Regions from separate parts of the Micromonospora sp. NPDC048843 genome, predicted to be linked through region 1. Evidence: riboswitches for the same ligand, from Rfam matches in the RefSeq annotation. Region 1 holds a riboswitch; each other region holds the start of a gene.
What was found. A riboswitch is a leader RNA that binds a small molecule or an ion and turns the genes downstream of it on or off. The one in region 1 is predicted to bind cobalamin.

Region 1 (7,869 bases):
GTCGACACTTGTCCTTGGAACCGTCGAGAGCGATCATCGTCTCGTCGATCAGGGCCTGATCCTCCGCGTCGAGCCCGAGCACCGCGTCGGCGATCTCGCCGTTGACAGCGGCAACGGCAGTGCTCACGCCCTTGCCGTGAAAACGCGTCCGGTCCCCGTCGCGCAGCTCGACCGCCTCGTTCGCCCCCGTCGACGCGCCGGACGGCACTGCCGCCCGGCCGGTTGACCCGTCGGCGAGGACCACGTCGGCCTCCACTGTCGGGTTGCCCCTGCTGTCGAGGATCTGCCGAGCCCACACCCGACTGATTGCCGTCATCACACACTCCCTGTTCAAGCTGCCCTTTTCGCAGCCAGACTGGCAGGAAACGGCGGCCCTGACACCGCGACGATGGACACGTTGACCCGTACCCCGGGGTGCGGGTTTAGGGTCGCGGGATGCGGGTGGGTGAGTTGGCACGCCGGACCGGAACCACGGTCCGGGCACTGCGTTACTACGAGTCGGCCGGGCTGGTCGTACCCCGGCGGCTGAGCAACGGCTACCGGGAGTACGACCCGATCGCGGTGCGGCTGGTGGCGCAGATCCGCGAGCTGATGGCGCTCGGCCTCACCGTCGAGGAGACCCGCCCGTTCGTCGAGTCGATCGCCGATGGTTCCGACGACACCGACGTGTGCGCGGCGGCGGTGGCCACGTACCGCAGCACCATCACGAACCTCCAGGAACGGATCGGCAAGTTGACCGCCCAGCGGGACGCGCTGGACGCACGCCTGGACGCCGCCGCGACCCAGGTCGTACCCGGCACTCCCGCCGAAGGCGCCGACCCCACCGCGCTGGTCGGCGTCAGGTTGCCACCGCTGTCCTTCTACGGCACCGACGGCCGCCCGGTCGATCTCGGCGCGCTCGGGGCCGGGCGCAGCGTCATCTTCGTCTACCCACTGACCGGACGACCGGGTGTGGACCTGCCCAACGGCCTGCTGGAGATCCACGGTGCCCGCGGCAGCACCGAGCAGGCCGCCTGGTTCCGCGACCACCACGCGGAACTCCGCGCGGCCGGTGCCGCCCGGGTGTACGGCCTGTCCGCGCAGTCGACCGGGTATCAGCGGGAACTCGCGCACCGGCTGCGGCTGCCCTACCCGCTGATCCCCGACCCGAGACTGACCCTGGCCGAGGCGCTGCGGCTGCCGACCCGCGCCGCCGGCGACATGACGCTCTACGAGCGGCTGACCTTGATCGTCGCCGACGGTGCTGTCGAACACGTCTTCCACCCGATCCCGGACCCGGCGTCGCACCCCCTGCACGTGATGCGGTGGCTCACCAAGCGGCGCCAGGCCCCCGGATCGGTCGCCGCCTAGAAGTCGGCGTCGAACGCGCCGCACAGCTCACCGTGATCAGATTGGGCTGCCGAAACTCCACCATCGATCGGGTCATGACGATCCTCAAAGACCGCGAGCTGGTCGAGGGCCATCCAGGCAAAGGTGTCTACGTCGCAGCAGCCCAGAGCTGAGCGCGCCGCTTCCGTGATCGACTGATGAGAAGTAGCCCAGTACCGTCGCGTCTCGACGGACTGGCTGTTCGCCAACCCCGCACTGCTGCCTCGTCGATGATGGAGTTGTGGTCGGTGACAAAGTGCCCGCACAACACCAAATCAGGCACCATAACTCCATGATCGACGAGACCGGACCGCCCCTTCCCCGCGATCTTGCACTTCCTGTTGCGACACAAAAGGGCATTGCGCGCATATCGGCAACTGAAACTGCAAGATCGGCGCGGACGGGGCGGTCCTCACGGGCAACGCGTGGGCCGAGGTCGCCGCCTAGAAGTCGTCGTCGAAGGCGACAGTGCCGGTCACCCCGACCTGGTACGCCGACACCCGCCGCTCGAAAAAGTTGGACAGCTCCTGCACGTCCTGCAACTCCATGAAGCCGAACGGGTTGCTCGACCCGTAGTGCGGCGCGATACCGAGCTGGGCGAGGCGGCGGTCGGCGACGTGCTGGAGGTACTCCCGCATGTCGGCCAACGTCAGACCGGGCACGCCCTGGCCCACCAGGTCCTCGGCGAACTGCACCTCACACTCGACCGCCTCGGTGAGCATCCGGCGAACCTGGTCGGCGAGGTCGTCGTCGAACAGGTCCGGCTCCTCGGCGCGAACGGTGTCGACGACGTCGAACGCAAACGCCATGTGCATGGACTCGTCGCGGAACACCCAGTTGGTGCCCGAGGCGAGGCCGTGCAGCAGACCGCGGGAGCGCAGGAAATAGACATACGCGAACGCGCCGTAGAAGAACAACCCCTCGATGCAGGCCGCGAAGCAGATCAGGTTGAGCAGGAACGTACGCCGGTCCTCGCGGGACCGCAGCTCCCGCAGCTCGTTCAGGGAGTCGATCCACCGGAAGCAGAACTCGGCCTTACGACGGATCGAGGGGATGTTCTCGATGGCCGCGAATGCCTCGAAGCGCTCGGTCTCGTCCGGCACGTACGTGTCGAGCAGGTTGAGATAGAACTGGACGTGCACTGCCTCCTCGAACAGCTGGCGGGACAGGTAGAGGCGACCTTCCGGGCTGTTGACGTGCTGGTAGAGGTTGAGCACCAGGTTGTTGGCGACGATCGTGTCACCGGTGGCGAAGAACGCCACCAGGCGGCTGACCAGGTGCCGTTCGGCCGGCGACAGCTTGTCCAGGTCGGCGAGGTCGGCGTGCAGGTCGACCTCCTCGACCGTCCAGGTGTTGCGGATCGCGTCGCGGAACCGGTCGAAGAAGTGCGGGTAGCGCATCGGGCGGAGAGTGAGGTCCATCCCGGGGTCGAGCAGCATGTGCGTGGTCCTCGTGTCGGTGGTGCTGGCGTCTGTGGTGGCGGCGTCGGTGGGGGTCACTGGCAGGCCTCGCACGACTCGGGGTTCTCCAGCGAGCAGGCCAGCGCCTCCGCGTCGACGACGACGGGTGCGATGGCGCTGACGGTGGCCTGCTGGATCCGCGTCGCGGGGCGCGAGCGCAGGTAGTAGGTGGTCTTCAGCCCTGCCTTCCAGGCGTACAGGTACATCGAGGAGAGCTTGCCGATGGTCGGCGCGGCCAGGAACAGGTTCAGCGACTGGGACTGGTCGATGAACGGGGCGCGGGCGGCGGCCAGGTCGATCAGCGCCCGCTGCGGCAGCTCCCACGCGGTGCGGAACAGCTCCCGTACGCCGACCGGAAGCTCGGCGATGTCCTGCACCGACCCCTCCGCCCGCTTGATCGCCGAACGGACCCGCTCGGTCCACAGACCGCGGGCCTTCAGCTCGCGTACCAGAGCGGTGTTGACCTGGAGGAACTCCCCGGACAGGGTCTCTCGCTTGAACAGGTTGGACACCTGCGGCTCGATGCACTCGTAGCACCCGGCGATCGAGGCGATGGTGGCGGTCGGCGCGACCGCCACGAGCAGCGAGTTGCGCAGCCCGTACGCCTCGACCCGCTCACGCAGCGCGTCCCACCGCGCGGTCTGCGTGCCCTCGACACCCCACAGGTCGGGCTGGAGCTGGCCCCGCGCGGCCCGGGTCTGCGGGTACGCCGGGTGCGCGCCGAAGTCGCGCGCCAGGTCGGCGGAGGTCTCCAGCGCCGTCAGGTACAGCTCCTCGCTGATCCGGGTGGACAGCTCCCGGGCGGCCGGCGAGTCGAACGGCAGCCGCAGCGCGAAGAAGGCGTCCTGTAGGCCCATCAGTCCGAGTCCGACCGGCCGCCAGCGGGGGTTGCTCGCCGCCGCCTGCGCGGTCGGGTAGTAGTTGATGTCGATGACGCGGTCGAGGAAGGTCACAGCGGTCCGCACCGTGGCGCGCAGCCGATCCCAGTCGATGCCGTCGGCGGTGAGATGGGCGGCGAGGTTCACCGAGCCGAGGTTGCACACGGCGGTCTCGGTGTCACTGGACACCTCGATGATCTCGGTGCAGAGGTTCGACAGGTGCACCACGTTGCCCGGCTCGGCGGTCTGGTTGCAGAGCCGGTTGGCGGCGTCCTTGAAGGTCATCCAGCCGTTGCCGGTCTGGGCGAGGGTCCGCATCATCTTCCCGTACAGCTCCCGTGCCGGGATCTGCCGCACGTAGCGGCCCTGCGCCTCGGCCTCCCGGTACGCGGCGTCGAACCGCTCCCCCCACAGGTCGGGCAACTCGGGCACCTCGTGCGGGTCGAACAGCGACCACAGCTCGTCGGCCTCGACCCGGCGCATGAACTCGTCCGGGATCCAGTTGGCCAGGTTGAGGTTGTGGGCGCGTCGGGCGTCCTCGCCGGTGTTGTCCCGCAGTTGCAGGAACTCCTCGATGTCCGGGTGCCACGGCTCCAGGTAGACGCAGGCCGCGCCCTTGCGGCGGCCACCCTGGTTCACCGCGGCGACGCTCGCGTCCAACGTGCGCAGCCACGGCACGATCCCGTTGGACTGCCCGTTCGTGCCCCGGATCAGCGCTCCCCGGGAGCGGACCCGGGAGTACGCGATGCCGATGCCACCGGCGAACTTGGACAGGTTGGCGACCTGGGCGTACCGCTGGTAGATCGAGTCCAGCTCGTCGAGCGGGGAGTCGACCAGGTAGCAGGAGGACATCTGGGTGTGCCGGGTGCCGGAGTTGAACAAGGTCGGTGAGCTGGGCAGGTAGGCCAGGCTGGACATCAGCCGGTAGAAGCCGACAGCCTCGTCCGCCGTCCGGGCCAGGCCGCAGGCCACCCGCAGCAGCCAGTACTGCGGGGTCTCCAGCACCAGTCGGCTGGTGGGGTGGCGCAGCAGGTAGCGGTCGTACACGGTGCGCAGGCCGAAGTACTCGAACCGGCGGTCGCCGTCGGGGTCGATGGCGTGGTCGAGCGTCGCGGCGTGTGCGGCGACGAACGCGGCGGTGTCGTCACCGATCAGGCCCTCGGCGTGGCCGACCCGGATCGCCGCGCTGAACGAGGTGATGCCCTGTCGACGCACCTCCTTGTCGACGTAGCCGGCCAGCAGCCGCGCGGCGAGGCGTGAGTACTGCGGCTCCTCACCGATCATCTCGGCGGCGGTCTGGATGGACAGCCGGTCCAGTTCGGCAGTGGTCGCGCCGTCGTAGAGGCCGCTGATGGTGCGGGTGGCCACCCGCATCGGATCGACGTCGGCCAGGTCGTCGGCCCACCGCTCGACCGCCCGGACGATCTTGTTCACGTCCACTCGTTCGGTGCCGCCGTCGCGCTTGCGGACCCGCATCGGCGTCCGCCGCAGGATCGCGTCGCCGCTGGCCGGGACTACCTCGGTGACTGTCACCACTCGCTCCTCGGAGTTCGAGACCTGGTGGCCCGGACGCGAGGAGACAGACACCGACGGACGCCACGCCAGCCCGGCGTGGGTCAGGTGGCGTCAGCCGTCCCACGCGGCCTCGGACCGCCGCCCACCCGGATGCGGGTACGCGGCGCGCTGGCAGGTCTTCGGACTCGCGGGCACGACCGGGCTCGCCGGTCTCCTACTGGCCGTCGCTTCCCAGGCCGATTGGTGGCCCAGTGCTGATGACGGCGGTCGTTCCCACTCACCGCTGCGGGACAGTCCCGGATTTCCACCGGGTTCCCTGTTGCCTCGACCGCACTGGATGAGCGGCCGAACCAGCTGCGCTCGACACCATATATAGGGACGCAGTCGTTGTCACACCCCACATGTCGGTCTCGGGCGTGTCGGCTGCTCACTCGGTGACCACCGTCACCACCGCGGCCAACCACCCCACGCCGACCGAGGCCGGGCACCAGAGACCGGACTCTCCGCGCGAGTGTCGACAGTCGACAAAGATTTGATGTATCGGAGCCACGGCACCGCAAAGTACTCCCATACGTCGACGTCAATGCCTCGGCGCGAGGTGGAACATCCGATCTCCACGCCCCGCCACCCCCGCCACCTTCCCCCGCCTACCGGCACGATGGGCGATAAGGCGGAGCGGCTCGGCGACGCAAACATCATACGTCTGCGGGTCAGCGGTGATCGACATCGTTGACGTGCTGGAGCAGCCCTCCGTATACTCCCAGTGATCATCTGATCTTTAGCCTAGCCGGGCGAGGAGCGCATGCCGCAGATCACTGCCGTCACCGTCGAAGACGTCCGCTTCCCCACCTCCCTGACCGCTGACGGGTCAGACGCCATGAACAAGGACGGCGACTACTCGGCGGCTTACGTCGTCCTGCACACCGACGGCGTCGACGGCGCGGGGGCGCCACTCGCGGGGCACGGCCTGACCTTCACCATCGGTCGAGGCAACGACATCGTCGCGGCGGCCGCAGTCCACCAGGCACAGCTTCTGGTGGGCCTGGACGTGGCGACCATGGCAGCGGACATGGGCGCGGTCTACCGCCTCCTCACCTCCGACTCGCAACTGCGCTGGCTCGGCCCGGAAAAGGGCGTCGTCCACCTGTCCCTGGCGGCCGTGTTGAACGCGTCATGGGACCTGGTCGCCCGGGTCGCCGACAAGCCGCTGTGGCGGCTGCTCGTCGACATGTCCCCCGAGCAACTCGTCGACATCGCGGACCTGCGCTACCTGTCCGACGCGCTGACCCGCGACGAGGCACTGGCCATCCTGCGGGCCAAGGAGGGCACGAAGGCCGCCCGCCTCGCCGAGCTCGACCGCACCGGCTACCCCGCCTACACCACCTCCGCGGGTTGGCTCGGCTACGGCGACGACAAGCTGCGCCGACTGTGCCAGGAGGCGGTGGACACCGGCTACGGCTACGTCAAGCTCAAGGTGGGCGCAAACCTCGACGACGACATCCGCCGATGCGCTATCGCGCGCGAGATCCTCGGGCCGGATCGCAACCTGATGATCGACGCCAACCAGGTGTGGGACGTCGGTCAGGCCATCGACTGGGTCACCGCCCTCGCCCAGTTCACGCCACTGTGGATCGAGGAGCCGACCAGCCCCGACGACATCCTGGGCCACGCAGCCGTCCGCCGCGCCGTCGCTCCGATCGGCGTCGCCACCGGCGAACACTGCCACAACCGGGTGATGTTCAAGCAGCTGTTCCAGGCCGAGGCCATCGACTTCTGCCAGCTCGACACCGGCCGGTTGGCCAGCATCAACGAGATCGTCGCCGTGCTGCTGCTCGCCGCGAAGTTCGACGTCCCGGTGTGCCCACACGCCGGCGGTGTCGGCCTGTGCGAGATGGTCCAACACGTGTCGGTGCTCGACTACGTCGCGATCTCGGGAGACCTCACCAACCGGGTCACCGAGTTCGTCGACCATCTGCACGAGCACTTCACCGACCCGTGCATCATCCGGGACACCGGTTCCGGCAGCGGATACGTCCTGCCCAGCCAGCCCGGCTACTCCACTCGGATGCGTCAGGAGTCGGTGGCGCTCTACCGGTTTCCCGACGGCCACTACTGGGGCGCGACAGACCCGACTACCGTGTCATCTCCGGAGGCGGCGTACGTGACTGCGGGTGGGAAGGCCACCCCCGCCGGCCGCTAGGGGAAATATGTCTCGCACTGACGAAGTGGTCAACGGCATCAAGCGGATGATCCTCGAAGGGCAGTTCCGGCCCGGGGACCGGTTGCCCATCGAGAAGGACCTCGCCGAGCAGCTCGGTGTCTCGCGGGGGTCGCTGCGCGAGGGGATGTCGGCCCTGTCGATCCTGGGCATCGTCAACATCCGCCAGGGTGACGGCACCTACGTCACCAACCTCGACGCGCCACAACTGCTGGCCCCGATGGGTTTCGTGGTGGACTTCCAGGGCCAGGGCGACCCCCGGCACATCCACACCGTTCGCCGGCTGCTGGAGTGCGAGGCCGCCTGTCTGGCGGCGACCAGGATCACCGACGAGGCCCTGGCCCAGGCGGGTGACCTGCTCGACGAGGCGGCCCGGTTGATCGGCCAGTCACCGCCGGACCACGAGCGGATCATGGAGATCGACATCGCC
Region 2 (7,869 bases), on a different contig from region 1:
ACGAACAGCACCAGGTTGCCCTCGCGCCCCTCACGAACCGCCTCGCGCAGGTCGTCGCGGCGCAGCCGCAGCGGACCGGTGAGCCGGCCCCGGGCCGCCTGGTGCGGAGCGGCGGCGCGGATCGTGGCCGGCAGGTGCAGCGCACCGACCCGACCCGCCGGTACCCGGGCGCCGGTGGTGCGGCCGCGCCCGGTACGGGCCCGCGACCGTCTGCCCGGCACCCCGTCACCCAGGCCGGGCGCGGTGAGCACCCGCGCTTTCAGCCCGCCCCGGGGTACGGCCACCGGCTGGGACTTCCCGCCGCCGTTCGGGTCGTCGTCACCGGTCGCCGAAGGCCGGCCACCGCGCGGGCGCGAGTTCTGGCCGTCGCCGCCCCGGTCGCCCTGCTGGTGCTGCGGCCAGCCGTCGTCGTCACCCCGGGCGCCCTGCTGGTGCTGCGGCCAGCCGTCGGGGCCGTCGGTGCGCCCGTCCGGGCCAGCGCCGTTCCGCGCCGTCGAGTGCTCCGTCGACCCGGGCTCACAATCGTCGAAGCCGTTGCCGCCCTGCGGTCCGCCGCCACTCGGGCCGCCCTCGTTTGGTCCGCCACCGGCCGGGCCAGCACCGGCCGGGCCACCGCCGTCCGGACCGCCGCCCTGCGGTCCGCCGCCGTCCGGGCCACTGTCGTCGGGGCCGGCGTCGTCCGGGTCGTCGGGGTGGGCGTCCTGGGCCCGCTGCAACGCCTCGTCGAGGCGCTTCTCGTCCAGCCCCGGGGTGTCGAACGGGTCGCGGCGGCGGCGGTGCGGCAGGGCCAGCCGGGCCGCCACCCGGACGTCGTCGATGGTGACCCGGTCCCGGCCGTGCCAGGCGGCGTGGGCGAGGGCGGTCCGGGCGGTGACGATGTCGGCCCGCATCCCGTCCACGTCGAACGCCGCGCACACCTCGGCGATCTGCCGCAACGCGGCGTCCGGCAGTCGTACCTCGGGAAGTCGGCGGCGGGCGGCGGCCACCTGGCCGGCGATCTCCGCGTCGGCATCGGCCCAGCGGGCGGCGAAGCCGACCGGGTCCGCGTCGGCGGCCAGCCGGCGGCGGACCACCTCGACGCGGACCTCCGGGTCCCGGCTGGCGCCCACCTCCACTGTGAGCCCGAACCGGTCGAGCAGCTGCGGGCGCAGCTCCCCCTCCTCCGGGTTCATCGTGCCGACCAGCAGGAAGCGGGCCGCGTGGCTGACCGAGACGCCCTCCCGCTCGACGTGGCTGCGGCCCATCGCCGCCGCGTCGAGCAGCAGGTCGACGAGGTGGTCGTGCAGCAGGTTGACCTCGTCGACGTAGAGCACGCCCCGGTGCGCGGCGGCGAGCAGGCCCGGCTCGAAGGCGCGTACCCCCTCGCCGATCGCCTTCTCCAGGTCCAGCGCGCCGACCACCCGGTCCTCGGCGGCGCCCACCGGCAGCTCCACGAGGCGGGCCGGACGGGTCTCGGCGGCGGCGTCGGTCGGGTGCGGGCCGTCCGGGCAGGCCGGGTCGGGCTCGGCCGGATCACAGCCGAAGCGGCAGCCCACCACCCGGCGCACCGGGGGTAGCAGCGCGGCGAGGGCCCGCACGGCGGTGGACTTGGCGGTGCCCTTCTCGCCCCGGACCAGCACCCCGCCGATCGCCGGGGAGACCGCGTTGAGCAGCAACGCCAGCCGCATGTCGGCCATGCCGAGCACCGCGCTGAACGGGTAGGTCGCGGTCATGCCCGGTCCTCCAGATCGCCCTCACTGGCCAGGTACGTGTCGCGAAGCCGGTCGAGGGTGGCCGGCTCCGGCTTGGCCCACAGCCCCCGGTCGGCGGCCTCCAACAGCCGCTCGGTGATGCCACGCAACGCCCACGGGTTGGACTTCTCCAGGAACTCCCGGGTGGTCTCGTCGAAGAGGTACGCGGCGGCCAGGTGCTCGTACATCCAGTCGTCGACCACGCCGGCTGTGGCGTCGTAGCCGAACAGGTAGTCCACTGTGGCCGCCAGCTCGAACGCGCCCTTGTAGCCGTGCCGGCGCATCGCGGCGATCCACTTCGGGTTGACCACCCGGGCCCGGAACACCCGCCGGGTCTCCTCGCCCAGCGTGCGGGTACGCACGTCGTGTGGCATCGCCGAGTCACCCACGTACGCCTGCGGTGAGGTGCCGGTGAGGTGGCGGACCATCGCCACCATCCCGCCGTGGTACTGGAAGTAGTCGTCGGAGTCGACGATGTCGTGCTCGCGGGTGTCCTGGTTCTTCACCGCAACCGCGATCCGGGCGAACGAGCGCTCCATGTCGGCGCGCGCCTCCCGGCCGTCCAGGCCCCGGCCGTACGCGTAGCCGCCCCACACCGCGTACACCTCGGCCAGGTCGGCGTCGCTGCGCCAGGTCCGTGCGTCGATCAGGGGCAGCAGCCCCGCACCGTACGCGCCGGGCTTGGAGCCGAAGATCCGGGCGGTGGCCCGCCGCTCGTCGCCGTGCTCGGCGAGGTCGGCGGCGACGTGCGCCCGCAGATAGTTCTCCTCGTCCGGCTCGTCAAGGGCGGCGACGCGCCGGATGGCGTCGTCGAGAAGCGCCACCACGTGCGGAAACGCGTCGCGGAAGAAGCCGGAGATGCGCACCGTGACGTCGACGCGGGGCCGGCCCAGCTCGGCGGTCGGCACCACCTCGACGCCGGTCACCCGCCGGGACCTGTCGTCCCAGACCGGCCGGCAGCCCAGCAGCGCGAGCACCTCGGCGATGTCGTCGCCCTGGGTCCGCATCGCGCTGGTGCCCCACACTGTCAACCCCACCGAGCGGGGGTACGCCCCGGTGTCGGCGAGGTGCCGGGCCAGCAGCGAGTCGGCGAGGGCCACCCCGACGTCCCAGGCGTTGCGGCTGGGGATGGCCTTCGGGTCGACGGAGTAGAAGTTGCGGCCGGTCGGCAGCACGTTGACCAGGCCCCGGGTGGGTGAGCCGGACGGGCCGGGCGGCACGAACCGTCCGTCCAGCGCGCCGAGGGTGTTTGTCAGCTCGTCGGTGGTCCGGTCCAGTCTGGGCACCAGCTCGGTGGCGGCGAAGTGCAGCACCGCGGCGACGTCCGGGATCGAGCGACCGGTCACCTCGGCCACTACGGCGTCGACAGTGTCCACGGCCCAGTCCAGGGTCTCCATGCCGATGACCAGCCGCCGCGCGAGGGCCTCGATGAGGTCGATCGCGTCGGCGGCGGTGCCGGCCGGCCCGTCCACCACGTCGGTCAGCGCCGCGGGCAACGCCAGCCGTTGTCCCGGTGACGCGAGCAGTTCCTGCTCGTCGAGGGAGTACGCGACGGCGAGTGCCTGTCGCAGGCCGGGCAGGGCCCGGGCGCCGCCCCAGATCTGCGGGGCGCGCAGCACCGCCAGGACCAGGTTGACCCGGGGTTCGCCGGTGGGAGCGTCGGCGAGGATGTGCAGCCCGTCGCGGATCTGGACGTCCTTGACCTCGCACAGGTACCCGTCGAGGTGCAGCACGAAGTCGTCGAAGTCGTCCGCGTCGGGCATCGCCTCGGCGTGCAGGTCGTGGTGCAGTTCGGCGGCGCGCACCAGGTCCCAGATCTGGGCTCGCACTGTGGGCACCTTGGCCGGGTCGAGGGCCTGCACTGTCGCGTACTCGTCGAGCAGTTGTTCCAGTTTGGCCAGGTCGCCGTAGGTCTCGGCACGGGCCATCGGCGGGACCAGGTGGTCGACGACCACGGCGTGCGCCCGCCGCTTGGCCTGGGTGCCCTCGCCGGGGTCGTTGACGATGAACGGGTACACCAGCGGCAGGTCGCCGAGGACCGCGTCGGGCGCACAGCCGGCGGCCAGACCGAGGCCCTTGCCGGGCAGCCACTCCAGGGTGCCGTGCTTGCCCAGGTGCACCACGGCGTCCGCGCCGAAGCCGCCGTCCGCGGCCGGCGAGGCCAGCCAGCGGTACGCGGCCAGGTAGTGGTGACTCGGCGGCAGGTCCGGGTCGTGGTAGATGGCGATCGGGTTCTCCCCGAAGCCGCGGGGTGGCTGGATCAGCAGCACCACGTTGCCGAAGCGCAGCCCGGCGAGCACGATGTCGCCGCCCTCGGTGTACAGCTCGCCCGGTGGCTCACCCCAGTGCTCCCGCATCCGCTCGCGCAGCTCGGCCGGGACCTGGTCGAACCAGCGCCGGTACGTCGGCCCCGGTATCCGGGCCTCGGCGGCGGCCAACTGCTCCGGGGTGAGCCACTCCACGTCGTGACCACCGGCGGCGATCAGCGCGTGGATCAGCGCGTCGCCGTCGTCCGGCGGTGGCGTGTCACCCAGGTCGTAGCCGGCCTCGGCCAGCGCGGCGAACAGCCGGACCGCCGAGGCCGGGGTGTCCAACCCGACGGCGTTACCGACCCGGGAGTGCTTGGTGGGGTACGAGCTGAGCACCACGGCGACGCGCTTGTCGGCGTGCGGCACGTACCGCAGCCGGGCGTGGCGCACCGCGATCCCGGCGACCCGGGCGGCCCGCTCGGGGTCGGCGGCGTAGACCGAGAGGCCGTCGGCGTCGATCTGCTTGAACGAGAACGGCACTGTGACGATCCGGCCGTCGAACTCGGGGATGGCCACCTGCATGGCGGCGTCCAGGGGGGACAGACCGGCGTCGCTGTCGGCCCACTGCGCGCGGGTGCTGGTGAGGCAGAGGGCCTGGATGACCGGCACGTCCAGGGCGGCCAGGGCGCCCACGTCCCAGGCGTCCTCGTCGCCGCCACCGGAGGCGTCGGCGGCGACCGCGCCGCCGGCCGCGAGGACCGTGACCAGCAGCGCGTCACAGCGGGCGAAGAGCCCGAGTGGGCCGGTGCCCGCGGTCAGCCCGCGCAGCGAGCCGCAGAAGATCGGCAGCGGGTTGCCGCCAGCTCTGTGGACCGCGTCCGCGAGCACGTCGACGAAGTCGGTGTTGCCGGCCAGCGCATGCGCCCGGTAGAAGACGATCCCCACTGTGGGCCGGTCCGGAGCGGCGGGGTGTTCGCCGTGTACCCCGTACGCAGGGGTGGGCGTGGGTGCGGCGAACCCCTCGCCGGTGAGCAGCACCGTGTCGGAGAGGAACCGGGCCAACTGCCCGAGGTTGTCCGGGCCGCCCTCCGTCAGATACGCCAGCGACTGGCTGACGACCCCGGATGGCACTGTGGAGATGGCCATCAGCTCCGCGTCGGGTAGCGCCTCACCGCCGAGGACCACCGTCGGCACGCCGGTGGCGAGCACCGCAGCGAGGCCGTCCGGCCACGCCTGCCGACCGCCGAGCAGGCGTACGACGACGAGGGCGACCTCGTCGAGCAGGGCGGGCACCTCCTCGGCGGTAACTCGGGCGGGGTTGGCCAACCGGTAGTCGGCGCCGCTGGCGCGGGCGGCCAGCAGGTCGGTGTCGGCGGTGGACAGCAGCAGGATGCGCACGGCAGGCTCCGGAAAGTGACGCCCTGGGCCCTCACTGAGGCGACCGGGGCGATACGGGTGGGTACGGCGTCAGCCGGTACGACGGCCCGAGCGAACGGCGCACCGACGCATGGGTCGGGGCCGGTCAGCGCCGGGCGATCAGCTCAGCGGTGCCGGTGGCCGGTGCCCTTGGAATGCACTGCCTGGAGCGCGATACGACGATAATCGTCGATGAATGAGACGCCGTGCGTCATCGGGTCCTCCTCGGGTGTCCACGCCCTGGGGTACGTCCGACGGCCGAAGTATCCTGGCTTCCGGATCGACGCTCTCCCCCGGCCTTCCAACCGCAGACACACGGCCGTGACTCACGAGGGGGGATCGCTCCCCGGTGACAGTGGCGGGACCGCGTCGGAATCGCACCGACTTCCTTCACTGCCGTCAGGCCGCGAATGCTGCCACACCGCCGCGTCGCCGGTCAACGCGGACCCCGCCGTCGCACGCCCGTTCTCACCACATTGACCTGCGGAAATATCGGCGCGCGAGGTTGTCGTCCGCCGCTGCGGCGGGCTGCTGGGCTGGTTGGTCGTTGGCGGCGTGGTCCCCTGCCGGGGGCAGTGCGGGTGCGACGCCCTTTGGAGCTGATGTCGTGGACGATTCAGTCCGCCCCGGTCAGCCCCGGGCTACTCGTGCCCAAATCGGCGCGGGTGGCGGGTCAGCGACAGCCAGCCGAGAAGACGGCTGTGCATCATGGCAAGGTCGGGACGACCGGCGTCTACGACGAGCCCGTTCGCGCCAACGTGCTTTGATCGATGACCGGCTCTGCGTTGTTCAGCACTACCTACCGCAGATGCGGGGCGTCGACTGCCCGGCGACGGTCATCGAGCGCAGCACTGACCCCTCCGGCCTCTACCCGATATTCGACGAGATGTTCAGCTCGCTCTGGGATCGCAGCCGCCAGCTATGACCGACCACGCCCGCCTCCTCCCCCTCGCACAGGAGGCCGTCGACCTGGCGCAGAACCTCATGCTGACACTCCAGCCCGGCGCGCTGACCTTCAAGGGTGACTGCGATGCTTCTACCCGCCGCCGGCACATCTGCGCCGGCCGGAGGACGGCCTCGGCCGTCGAGGGCGCCTGATCCAGGCCCTCCCGGTACCGAGTGCGGGCAGCATGGGCCGACACGCCGGGTCCCGTCAGAACGATAAGGCCCCGGCCACCAGCGTCCGGGCCGCATCCGTCCACCAGTAGAGGACCTCCCGGCCTGACCGGCGCTTCTGGAGCAGACCGGCATCCGTCAGCACGCGCAGGTGACCACCGACGGTACCGAGCGGCAGCCCGGTCGCGGCGACCACGGCCGTGGTGCTGACCGGCTCAGCCGCCTGCACCAGAATCGTGCTCCGCGCGTTCCCGAGCAGGCGGCGCAGTGGATCCGGGGTGGTGAGAGCCGCCTGCGTGAAGACCCCGGTCACCGGGTAGACGATCCCGAAGCGGTCGGGCAACCTCCAGGAGATCCAGCCTCCCCGGCAGTGGGCCGCGAAGAACGTCAGCGTCCCGCTGCGCACGTCGGACGGTGGGTAGGGCCGCTCCTCGACCTGCAGCCGGCCGTTGCCCAGCCAGCGCGTGCCGGGCCGCATGTCGTTGAGGACCCCGGACCATCCGTCCCGGCCCAGCCGGGAGATCCGGGACACCACGTCGGCGCGCAGCACCGACTGCCGGCGCGGCCAGTCCGCCTCAATGGTGTGGTGCCAGACCCAGCGCAGGAGAGCGGCCGTCCGGCTCGCCAACCCCGAAGCGCGCAGTTCCGCAGCCAGCGGAGAACGTACGTGGGCCAGATCGGCACGGATCCGGTCATCCGGCAGCGATTCGAGCTCCACGAGTTCGTCGTCCAGCGTCATGTCCGGACGGGCGGGAGGCACCGTCAGGAAGTCGGCCATCCAGGAGGACGACATGGCGTGCGCCAGGATGGCCCGGGTCACCGGGTCACCGTCGAGATAGCCCCGGAAGGCATCGACATGCTGGTCCCGCCAGACCCGATGCCACGGAAGCGGCTGAGCCCTGCGCAGGATATTCAGCGCCCCCAACGTCTCGGTGAGCTGCGAGGTGCCGAAACGCGCCTGCGCCATCACTTCGGCGTCGACCAGGAACACCGCCACTTTTCGCCTCCAGTCGAAACTCTAGGGAGGCGCCGCAGGATGTCGCAAGCTCCTGGCCATGCACAGCGACACCCAACCAGGCGACCCGACGACAGTGAGCACGCGGAACTTCAACGCCCTGTGGGCCGGTGCCGCCATCACCAACCTGGCTGACGGCGTCGTCAAGCTGACAGTGCCTCTGGTGGCCGTCTCGATGACGAACTCCCCTGCGCTGGTCGCCGGTGCCACCCTGGCCAACACCCTGCCCTGGTTGCTGTTCGCACTGCCCGCCGGTGCCCTCGCCGACCGGGTGGACCGCCGGCGCCTGATCATGAAGATGGCCGCCGCGCGCGCCCTGCTCCTCGCCGTGCTCGTGGGCGCC
Region 3 (7,869 bases), on a different contig from region 1:
CAGGTACCGCTCCAACTGCGCCGGTACGGTCGGGTCGGCGCTGACCTGGAAATGGATCGGCGCCGTCACCCCCACCGTCGGGGTGCCGGTCATCGACACCGCGTACGGACCAGCCGTAGCCTGTGCCGCCGCTGGCGGCAGCGCGGCCGGGGTGTGCGCGCCGGGCACTGTGTGGTCGACGCCCAGCACGAGGGGGATCTGGGTGCCGTTGGTCGCGGTGACGGAGAAGTCGGCGAAGACGCGGTAGCCCCCGGGCCGGGCCAGCGTCAGGGGGACGCTCCAGGTGCCGTCGGGTGCCATCGTCGGGTGCAGGTGCTGGTAGCCGGACAGGTCACGGCCGACCACGATCAGGTGCAGCGGCTTGTCGTGGACGACCGCGAAGGTCGTTGCCGGCTGCCGGTCGGTCCCGACGATGCGGAACCGGTAGTCGGCGGGTACACCGGGGGGTTGGGACCGCTCCAGCGGTTGCAGGGTGTACCCACCGGCGCTGACCGTCGTGCCGGTTGCCAGCGTCGCGCCCGTCGCGTCGTCACCCCGATGCGTGTGCGGCCCCGTACCGGCCGGGTGTTGGTGCCCGTCGGTCGCCGAGCCCACCTGCCCCGAGTCGGACGGTCCACCGGCCGACGGTCGTGAATTGCCGGTCGCCGGACTCTCGTCGGCGGTGCCGATACGGGCCAACCCGAACCCGGCCAGCAGAGCGATCACCAGCCCGCCGACGAGCAGCGCCAGGTGGGTGTTGCTCAACCGGGACCCAGGCGTCGCGGCGGCGAGGTCCGTGTCGGGCCGTGATCCGGTGTCGACCGTCGCCTCGCCGTCCGTGCTGGCGAGGGCCTCGGTCACCTGATCGGTAGGCGTCGGATCGACAGCAACGCCCGCGCGGGCCGTGACGACCGTGTCGCCCTTGCGCGCCGCCGGCACTGTGGCGGGCCGCCGCTTGTCGCTCGCGGTACGCGCGACGACGCCGGTCGCCGCGCCGGTCTTGCCCCCGACGGTCTTGCCAGCGCCGGCCCTGCCCCCGACGGTCTTGTCCCCGGCAGCTTTGCCGCCGACGGTCCTGCCAGCGCCGGCCCTGTTCGTGGCACGGGCGCCACCGCCGCGTCGACCGGAGGTCGCCGCCGAGGTACGGCCCCGGCCGGTGGGTGTGCCGGCGGATCGGCGACGCCAGACGACGAACCCGGCCACCGCCCCGACCGCCGCGACCGCCGCCGCCCAGCCGGCCCAGACCAGTGCCCCGGGACCGCTCTCCTCGGTCGACCCGGTCGACGGGGCCGCCGCAGCCGGCGGGGTCGACGGATCGTCCGCGGTGGTCGGCACCGCCGAGGCCTGCCCGGACGAGTTGTGCTGCTCGGTGGCGGCCACCAGAGCCGGGTCCGGTTGGGTCGACGGCGGGCTCCACCCCTTCGGCGCTGCCGTCACCCGCCCGTCGTGGCGGAAGGTCAGGGTGCCCCGCACGGTGTCGCCGTCCGAGGCGACCGACAGATAGCTCACCGAGTACTGGCCCTTGGCGGGCAGGTGGGCGACGGACACCACCGCGGGGAACCCCGTCGTGTACTCCCGTGGCTCGAACTGCCCATTGACCAGGAAGTACTCGCGTACCGGCTTGTCCAGTGGCTTCGGCTCCCCATACGACCAGCCGTTGTCGACACGGACGCCGCCCGGGGCGGTGATCGTGAAGAACGCGTTGGCGGCGGCCTTCTCGGTGAAGTAGAGCCGCACCTCCGTCAACGGCTCGCGCACTGTGGCGCCGCTCGCCGGTGTGGACATGGCGAGGGTCCCGTGCGCTGCGGCGGGTTGGGCGGACGCGAGGAGAGCGACAGCCGAGGCGAGGAGGAACGCGAGGAGGCCAGAGACCACCCGCCCGCAAGTCTGGGGGAGACGACGCATCTGGATATCCTCACCCTCGCGAGACTTTTTTCAAGAGCTGACGATCTTCTTCCTCAGATGGCAAAAGTTGACGATCAGGTCATCCGTCGCCGCGGCAGGACGCCCCGGGTGGACACATTCCCTGGCCAGCTATGCTCGCCGACGGCGCTGGTTCGCCCCGTCGTGACCGGCGGGGCGTCGTAAGAGGGAACCCGGTGAAAATCCGGGGCTGCCCCGCAGCGGTGAGTGGGAACGACCGCCGTCATCAGCACTGGGCCAGTGGCCTGGGAAGCGACGGCCAGTAGGCGACCGGCGCGACCGGTCAGGCCCGCGAGTCCGAAGACCTGCCGGCGCCGCGTACACAACCGTGTGCGCTGCCGTCGGTCTCGCGGGTGGGCTGAGCGGGTGACGGGCCGCGCGTGTGGTGCACGGCCAGGTCCTCGTCAGCGTGTCCGTGACCCGGCGGTGTGGTTTCCCGAGGGACGGACTACCGCTGTGCACGACACCACCACCATCGCCGGCCGCGCGCCGTCGGCGTCGCACCTGACCCTTTCGCAGATCATGGACCAGCACCACACCAACCTGATGGGTACGGTGCACGGCGGCCGGATCCTCAACCTCATCGACTCCGTCGCCGGTGTGGTCGCAGCCCGGCACTCCGACGGGCCGGCGGTGACCGCCGCCATCGACGAGACGGCGTTCCTCCGCGCGGTGCGGGTCGGTGACGTGGTGCACGTCGATGCCCGGATCACCTGGGCCGGCCGCAGCTCGATGGAGGTGGCCGTCAAGGTGACCGCCGACCGGTGGGACCGGGCGGTGCCGCCCACCGACGTGGCCACCGCCCACCTGGTCATGGTCGCCATCGACGACGACGGCCAGCCTCGGACGGTGCCACCGCTGCTACCGGAGACCGACGGAGACCGGCGACGGTACCGGGAGGCGGAGATCCGTCGGAAGCACCGACTGGCGCTGCGACGCGCGCTGCTCGACGGCGCCGAAGACGACTGACCCGCGCTCGGGCCCGCCCGTTGCGGCGCTGGCGCGGTCCGAGGAACCCGCCCCGCCGCCTATCCGGTCGGATAGCGTCCACGTGAAGCCTCGATCACGGAGAGTGTGGATGGTTATGCGCGCTGCGGTGCTGCGGGAGTTCGACGTTCCGCTGACGGTCGAGGAGATCGATCAACCCATCCCCGGGCGCGGGCAGGTGCTGGTGCGGGTAATCGCCAGCGGGGTCAACCCGCTCGACACGAAGATCCAGGCAGGTAAGGCCGCGCACGCGCGCGTCGAGCTGCCTGCGGTGCTCGGCCTGGACCTCGCCGGCGTCGTCGCGGCGGTCGCCGCGGACGTGACCGGCTTCGAGCCGGGAGACGAGGTGTACGGGCTGTGCGGGGGCGTCGGCGACCTCCAGGGCTCGCTGGCCGAGTACGCCGCCGTGGACGCTCGACTGCTGGCCCACAAGCCGAGGAGCCTCTCGATGCGGGAGGCCGCCGCGTTGCCCCTGGCGGCGGTCACCTCCTGGGAGGGGTTGGTCGACCGGGCCGGAGTCCGCGCCGGGCAGAAGGTCCTGGTGCACGGCGGTGCCGGCGGTGTCGGACACGTGGGCGTGCAGCTTGCCCAGGCGAGAGGCGCCGAGGCGTATGCCACTGGCGGGCCGGCGAGCCTGCGGGTGATCGAGAGTCTGGGCGCGGTGCCGATCGACTACACAGCGAGCAAGGTCGAGGAGTACGTCGAGAGGTACACCGGCGGCGAGGGCTTCGACATCGTGATGGACAACGTCGGCGGCGCGACGCTCGACGCGTCGTTCGCGGCGGTACGCACCTACCACGGGCACGTCGTCAGCGCGCTGGGCTGGGGCTCACACTCGCTCGCCCCGCTGTCGTTCCGAGGCGCGACCTACTCCGGCGTGTTCACCCTGCTGCCGATGCTCACCGGGCGCGGCCGCGAACACCACGGCGACATCCTGCGCGAGATCGCGACGCTGGCCGACGCTGGTGCGTTGCGCCCGCGACTGGATCCGCGCACGTTCACGCTCGACAGGGTCATGGACGCCCATCGGCTGGTCGCCGACGGCACCGCCGAGGGCAAGGTCGTCGTGGACGTCCCCGGTTGAGCCGAGCCGTTCGTTCACACCGAAGGGGTCAGCACTGGGATCCTGGTTGTCGCTCCGGTGACGTCTGCCCATGCCGAGATTCGTGCTCTACGGCGACGAGTACGGGCCTGGGTCGCAGGTTGGCCGGACCACCATGAGCACTTCTTCGTCGAAGAGCCGAACCTCACGGACGCGGAGTGCTCGAAAAGGGTGGCGCGTGCGGGGCGGTGGTTGGGTAGCGTCCCGGGCGTGATCGATCTTGTTGAGCGGCATACGGTTCTCGCCGTTGTGGTCGGGTCGCGGGCGTACGGGCTGCATGACCGGGACTCCGACTACGACCGGCGTGGCGTCTATGTAGCGCCCACGCGGGCGTTCTGGCACCTCGACAAGCCGCCCACTCACCTCGACGGTCCGGCGGTGGAGCAGTTCTCCTGGGAGTTCGAACGCTTCTGCGTCCTGGCCCTGCAGGGCAACCCGACAGTCCTGGAGGTGCTCTGGTCCCCGCTGGTCGAGAGAATCACCGTCGACGGGGAATGGTTGCTGGCCGCACGGCAGGCGTTTCTGTCGAGGCGGGTGGCGGAGACCTACGGCAACTACGCCCGGGATCAGCTCAACCGAGTGGCGGCACGCCGTGAGCGCACCGGCGAGACGAACCACAAGCAGGCCATGCACATGATCCGGCTGCTGGTCGCCGGGGCGCATGTGCTGCGTACCGGGGAGGTGCTGGTCGACGTTCGTCACCTGCGTGACCGGCTGCTCGCGGTGCGGCGTGGCGAGCTGCCCTGGGATGAGGTTGCCGCCTGGGCGGCGGACCTACTGGCTGAGCTCGCCGACGCGACCGCCACCACCACGCTGCCCGACCAACCCGACCGGGTTGACGTGGATCGGCTGCTCACGGCCGTACGGGAAAGGAACCTGTAGTGACCACCGAGGTGCCGCCGTGGGCCGCCGAGGCAGCCTGCGTCCTGCCCCGTCCGCTGCTGTTCGCCACCGTCAGCGGTGCGCATCTGTACGGATTCGCGTCCATCGACTCCGATCTGGATCTGCGGGCCGTGCACTTGCTCTCGCCCGAGGAGGTCGTCGGGTTGCGCACCGGTCCGCAGACGTTGCAGCACATGGGCGTGCGCGACGGTGTCGAGTTGGACGTCGTCAGCCACGATCTGCTGAAGTTCGTCAAGCTGTTGAACAGCCGCAACGGGTACGTTCTGGAGCAGCTGTTGTCACCGCTGGTGGTTGTGACCACTGCGGTGCACGCCGAACTCATCTCCTTGGCCCCGCGACTGGTCACCCGTCACCATGCGCACCACTACCTCGGATTCGCGGCCACTCAGGAGAAGTTGTACGCCAAAACCGGGCAGCTCAAGCCTGCGCTGTACACGCTGCGGGTCCTGCTCACTGGGATCCACCTGATGCAGACCGGCCGCGTAGAGACGAACCTTGCCGTGCTCGGAACGAGGCTGTCGTACGTACCGGATCTCATTGCCGCCAAACGGGAGGCCGAGCATGGCCCGCTCCCCGCGGGCGTTGCAGGGCGGCTCGCTACCGACGTGTCGCGGCTGCGCGCCGAGTTGGAGACGGCCCGGGACATCTCGGTGTTGCCCGAGCGCGTAGATCCGGCAGCCGTGGATGCCCTACACGACCTGGTGGTGCGCACCCGACTGCGTGAGCTTCTCAGCCAGGAACACGTCGCCCTGTCCGGCCGCGACTAGGGGAGCAGATGGGGAGCAACCGGCTGCACGGAACAGCGTTGAACCGCGCCCAACGGCAGCGAACGGCATTCAACTGCACCCACCCCATCCTGCGGCTCTAAGTATCCGCAGGTCAAGGTAGGTGCGGCGTCCTGTTTCCCGCGGAGTGCTCTGCGGTTCTGCCCAGCAGTCGACAGCGCTCTATGTCGCCTGGTAGGGGAGTGTGCGCGGGTCAAGGCGGTAAGGAGTCGTTGGCCTGGCCTGGCCTGGCCTTGCAGCTGGGAGCAGATTGGGTGCAGGTTGGCGAAGTGGTCTCCGCGCCCGAAGTGCTCACCGATGCCGGGCGGAGACGAGGCGCTTTGACCTGGGGTGATGTCGGTCGAGCGGTGCGGGGTGACCTCCCAGTAGAGGTCGAAGTGGTCAGGCGTGTTGTTCAGGGATGGCTGGCGCCGGCCGGTGTCTCGGGTCGCCTAACGCCACGCCTGTAGGTCTGCTGTAGACCGATGTGAAGCATTGCGGGCGAGCCTGCCGGAGTCCGTCACGGTTCCGTCATCTGAGACGCCGATCCCACGCGAAGCGCCCTGACCAGGCCCTTCAGTTTGGCGACCTCGTCGGCGGACACGAAGACGTCGGCCGGGAGCAGGAGCCGCTGCGTCCGCGACTGCCGATGACAGTGCGTCACGCTGAGCCGCAGTTGGTAGACACGTGACGCTCGAGGCAGGGCATTGCCGGCATTGCCAGATCCGCACAGAACCGACAGCGCCGGCGTTCGATCGCGCCTGGAACTGATAGCCCTGGTCGCCGCGGCTCGACTGCTGACTCCTGCATGGCCAGGGACTCGACACGGTCTAGCGTCGCGGCACGGTTCGGGCGAGCGAGTGTTTGTGCCGGTCGGGTAGCTTCGCCGGGTGGTTGATCGAGTGGTGCGTGCCGGCGATGTCGCCGTGATGAGGTTGTTGGACGGTGGGTTTGGGGCGTGTCAGGTCACGGGTGCCGATGGTGATGTGACGTCGGCGTATGCGCTGCGTTGGCATTCGGTGGACCGGCCGAGCCTGGACGAGCTGCGCGGCGTTGAGCCGCTGACGCTTGATCATCATGCCCATAACGGGCGTCTTGCTCATTTGTCGATTGGCAGCTGGTATGCGGTGCCGCCGGGGTTCGCGTGGATCGGAAGCCTGCCCGTTCCTGACGATGTTCCGGTGTTGTCGGACACATACTCGGGCTGGCAGGCACTTGCCGACGATGTGGTCCGGCAGCGTCGCTGGGACAGGGAGCTACCGGGGGTGGTGAAGTCCGCCTACCGTGCGGCGGCCGCTCGCGGTCAGGTTGACGTGACCAACTCGGCGTCCAGCAGATCGGCTGCTTCCTCAACGGTGGCCACGAACTCTACCGGTGGGATCCTGGCGACGAAGACCTTGCCCAGGTCGTCCGGAAAGGGATGGTCTGGCCGCCAGAACGCGAAGACGATCACTAGGTCGTCGTCCAGGTAGGCGTACTTGGAGACGTTGTCGACGGTCTCGCCCCACTGCATGAACCAGAACTGCTCCCGAAACTCCGTGTCGTCTGCGTGGAGCAGCCGGAAGATCTCCTGCGGTGTGCGGCCCGGGAAGGGACAGGGCTTGACGTCGCGTCGGCGCACCTGCGCCGCGCTCGACCGCATAACGCGGATGAAGAACGGGAGGAAGGCGTAGTTGTCCTCGGTGGTCAGCCTCCTGCCAGCCGCCCACAGGTCGACGACGCGGAGTTGGTGCGGCTCGACCTCGCCCATCTCCACCGCGAACGTGGCCCGGTCACCGAAGCGTCGTGTCATCAGCCCACGGGCGCAGTCATAAGGAAGGCCGTGCCTGACGGGGTAGCTTGCCATCCCTCCGCCAATGCCTTGCGGACAATCGCAGCGACCGCCGACGGGAGAACGGGCACAGCCGGCCCGCCAATCCAGTTACTTGGATGGTCCTGGGGCATGCTGACCAGCAACACCCTGCCCTTGCAATCGGCCTGTTCTACAGCGATAGTGAGTGGTCGCTCACATAGCCCTTGGGCATAGGTTGGTTTGCCGCGTACTCGCCACCTGTAGGTGACCCCGTCAACCGTTATGAGCCGAGAGCCCTTCTTGACCAACGCCATGACGACCCTCCTCGGCGTCAGATGACCGTGCCCGTAGCGTGCCGATGCGGCGGTCAGTGTGGGGCAGCGCGATACGCCCGGTCAGCGGGGCAGAGACGCCGCGTG

Region 2: linked by a shared signal. The riboswitch ahead of cobN (cobaltochelatase subunit CobN) and the one ahead of AB0C20_RS07610 (ribonucleoside-diphosphate reductase subunit alpha) in region 1 are both predicted to bind cobalamin.
Region 3: linked by a shared signal. The riboswitch ahead of AB0C20_RS31835 (acyl-CoA thioesterase) and the one ahead of AB0C20_RS07610 (ribonucleoside-diphosphate reductase subunit alpha) in region 1 are both predicted to bind cobalamin.

What each region holds. Positions count from the first base shown of each region.
Region 1 is NZ_JBEZGJ010000020.1:39,379-47,247, forward strand. It holds gene eno (phosphopyruvate hydratase) at 1-316, opposite strand, end outside; gene AB0C20_RS07600 (MerR family transcriptional regulator) at 436-1,350, shown strand; gene AB0C20_RS07605 (ribonucleotide-diphosphate reductase subunit beta) at 1,812-2,807, opposite strand; gene AB0C20_RS07610 (ribonucleoside-diphosphate reductase subunit alpha) at 2,864-5,182, opposite strand; cobalamin riboswitch at 5,374-5,591, opposite strand; gene AB0C20_RS07615 (enolase C-terminal domain-like protein) at 6,024-7,421, shown strand; gene AB0C20_RS07620 (FadR/GntR family transcriptional regulator) at 7,429-7,869, shown strand, end outside.
Region 2 is NZ_JBEZGJ010000088.1:6,497-14,365, forward strand. It holds gene AB0C20_RS20655 (magnesium chelatase subunit D family protein) at 1-1,712, opposite strand, end outside; gene cobN (cobaltochelatase subunit CobN) at 1,709-5,377, opposite strand; cobalamin riboswitch at 5,657-5,786, opposite strand; gene AB0C20_RS20665 (DUF5919 domain-containing protein) at 6,003-6,320, shown strand; gene AB0C20_RS20670 (hypothetical protein) at 6,317-6,493, shown strand; gene AB0C20_RS20675 (helix-turn-helix domain-containing protein) at 6,549-7,508, opposite strand; gene AB0C20_RS20680 (MFS transporter) at 7,567-7,869, shown strand, end outside.
Region 3 is NZ_JBEZGJ010000211.1:2,161-10,029, reverse strand. It holds gene AB0C20_RS31840 (copper resistance protein CopC) at 1-1,884, opposite strand, end outside; cobalamin riboswitch at 2,016-2,230, shown strand; gene AB0C20_RS31835 (acyl-CoA thioesterase) at 2,359-2,871, shown strand; gene AB0C20_RS31830 (zinc-dependent alcohol dehydrogenase family protein) at 2,981-3,973, shown strand; gene AB0C20_RS31825 (nucleotidyltransferase domain-containing protein) at 4,202-4,873, shown strand; gene AB0C20_RS31820 (nucleotidyltransferase domain-containing protein) at 4,873-5,661, shown strand; gene AB0C20_RS31815 (hypothetical protein) at 6,489-6,761, opposite strand; gene AB0C20_RS31810 (hypothetical protein) at 6,962-7,450, opposite strand.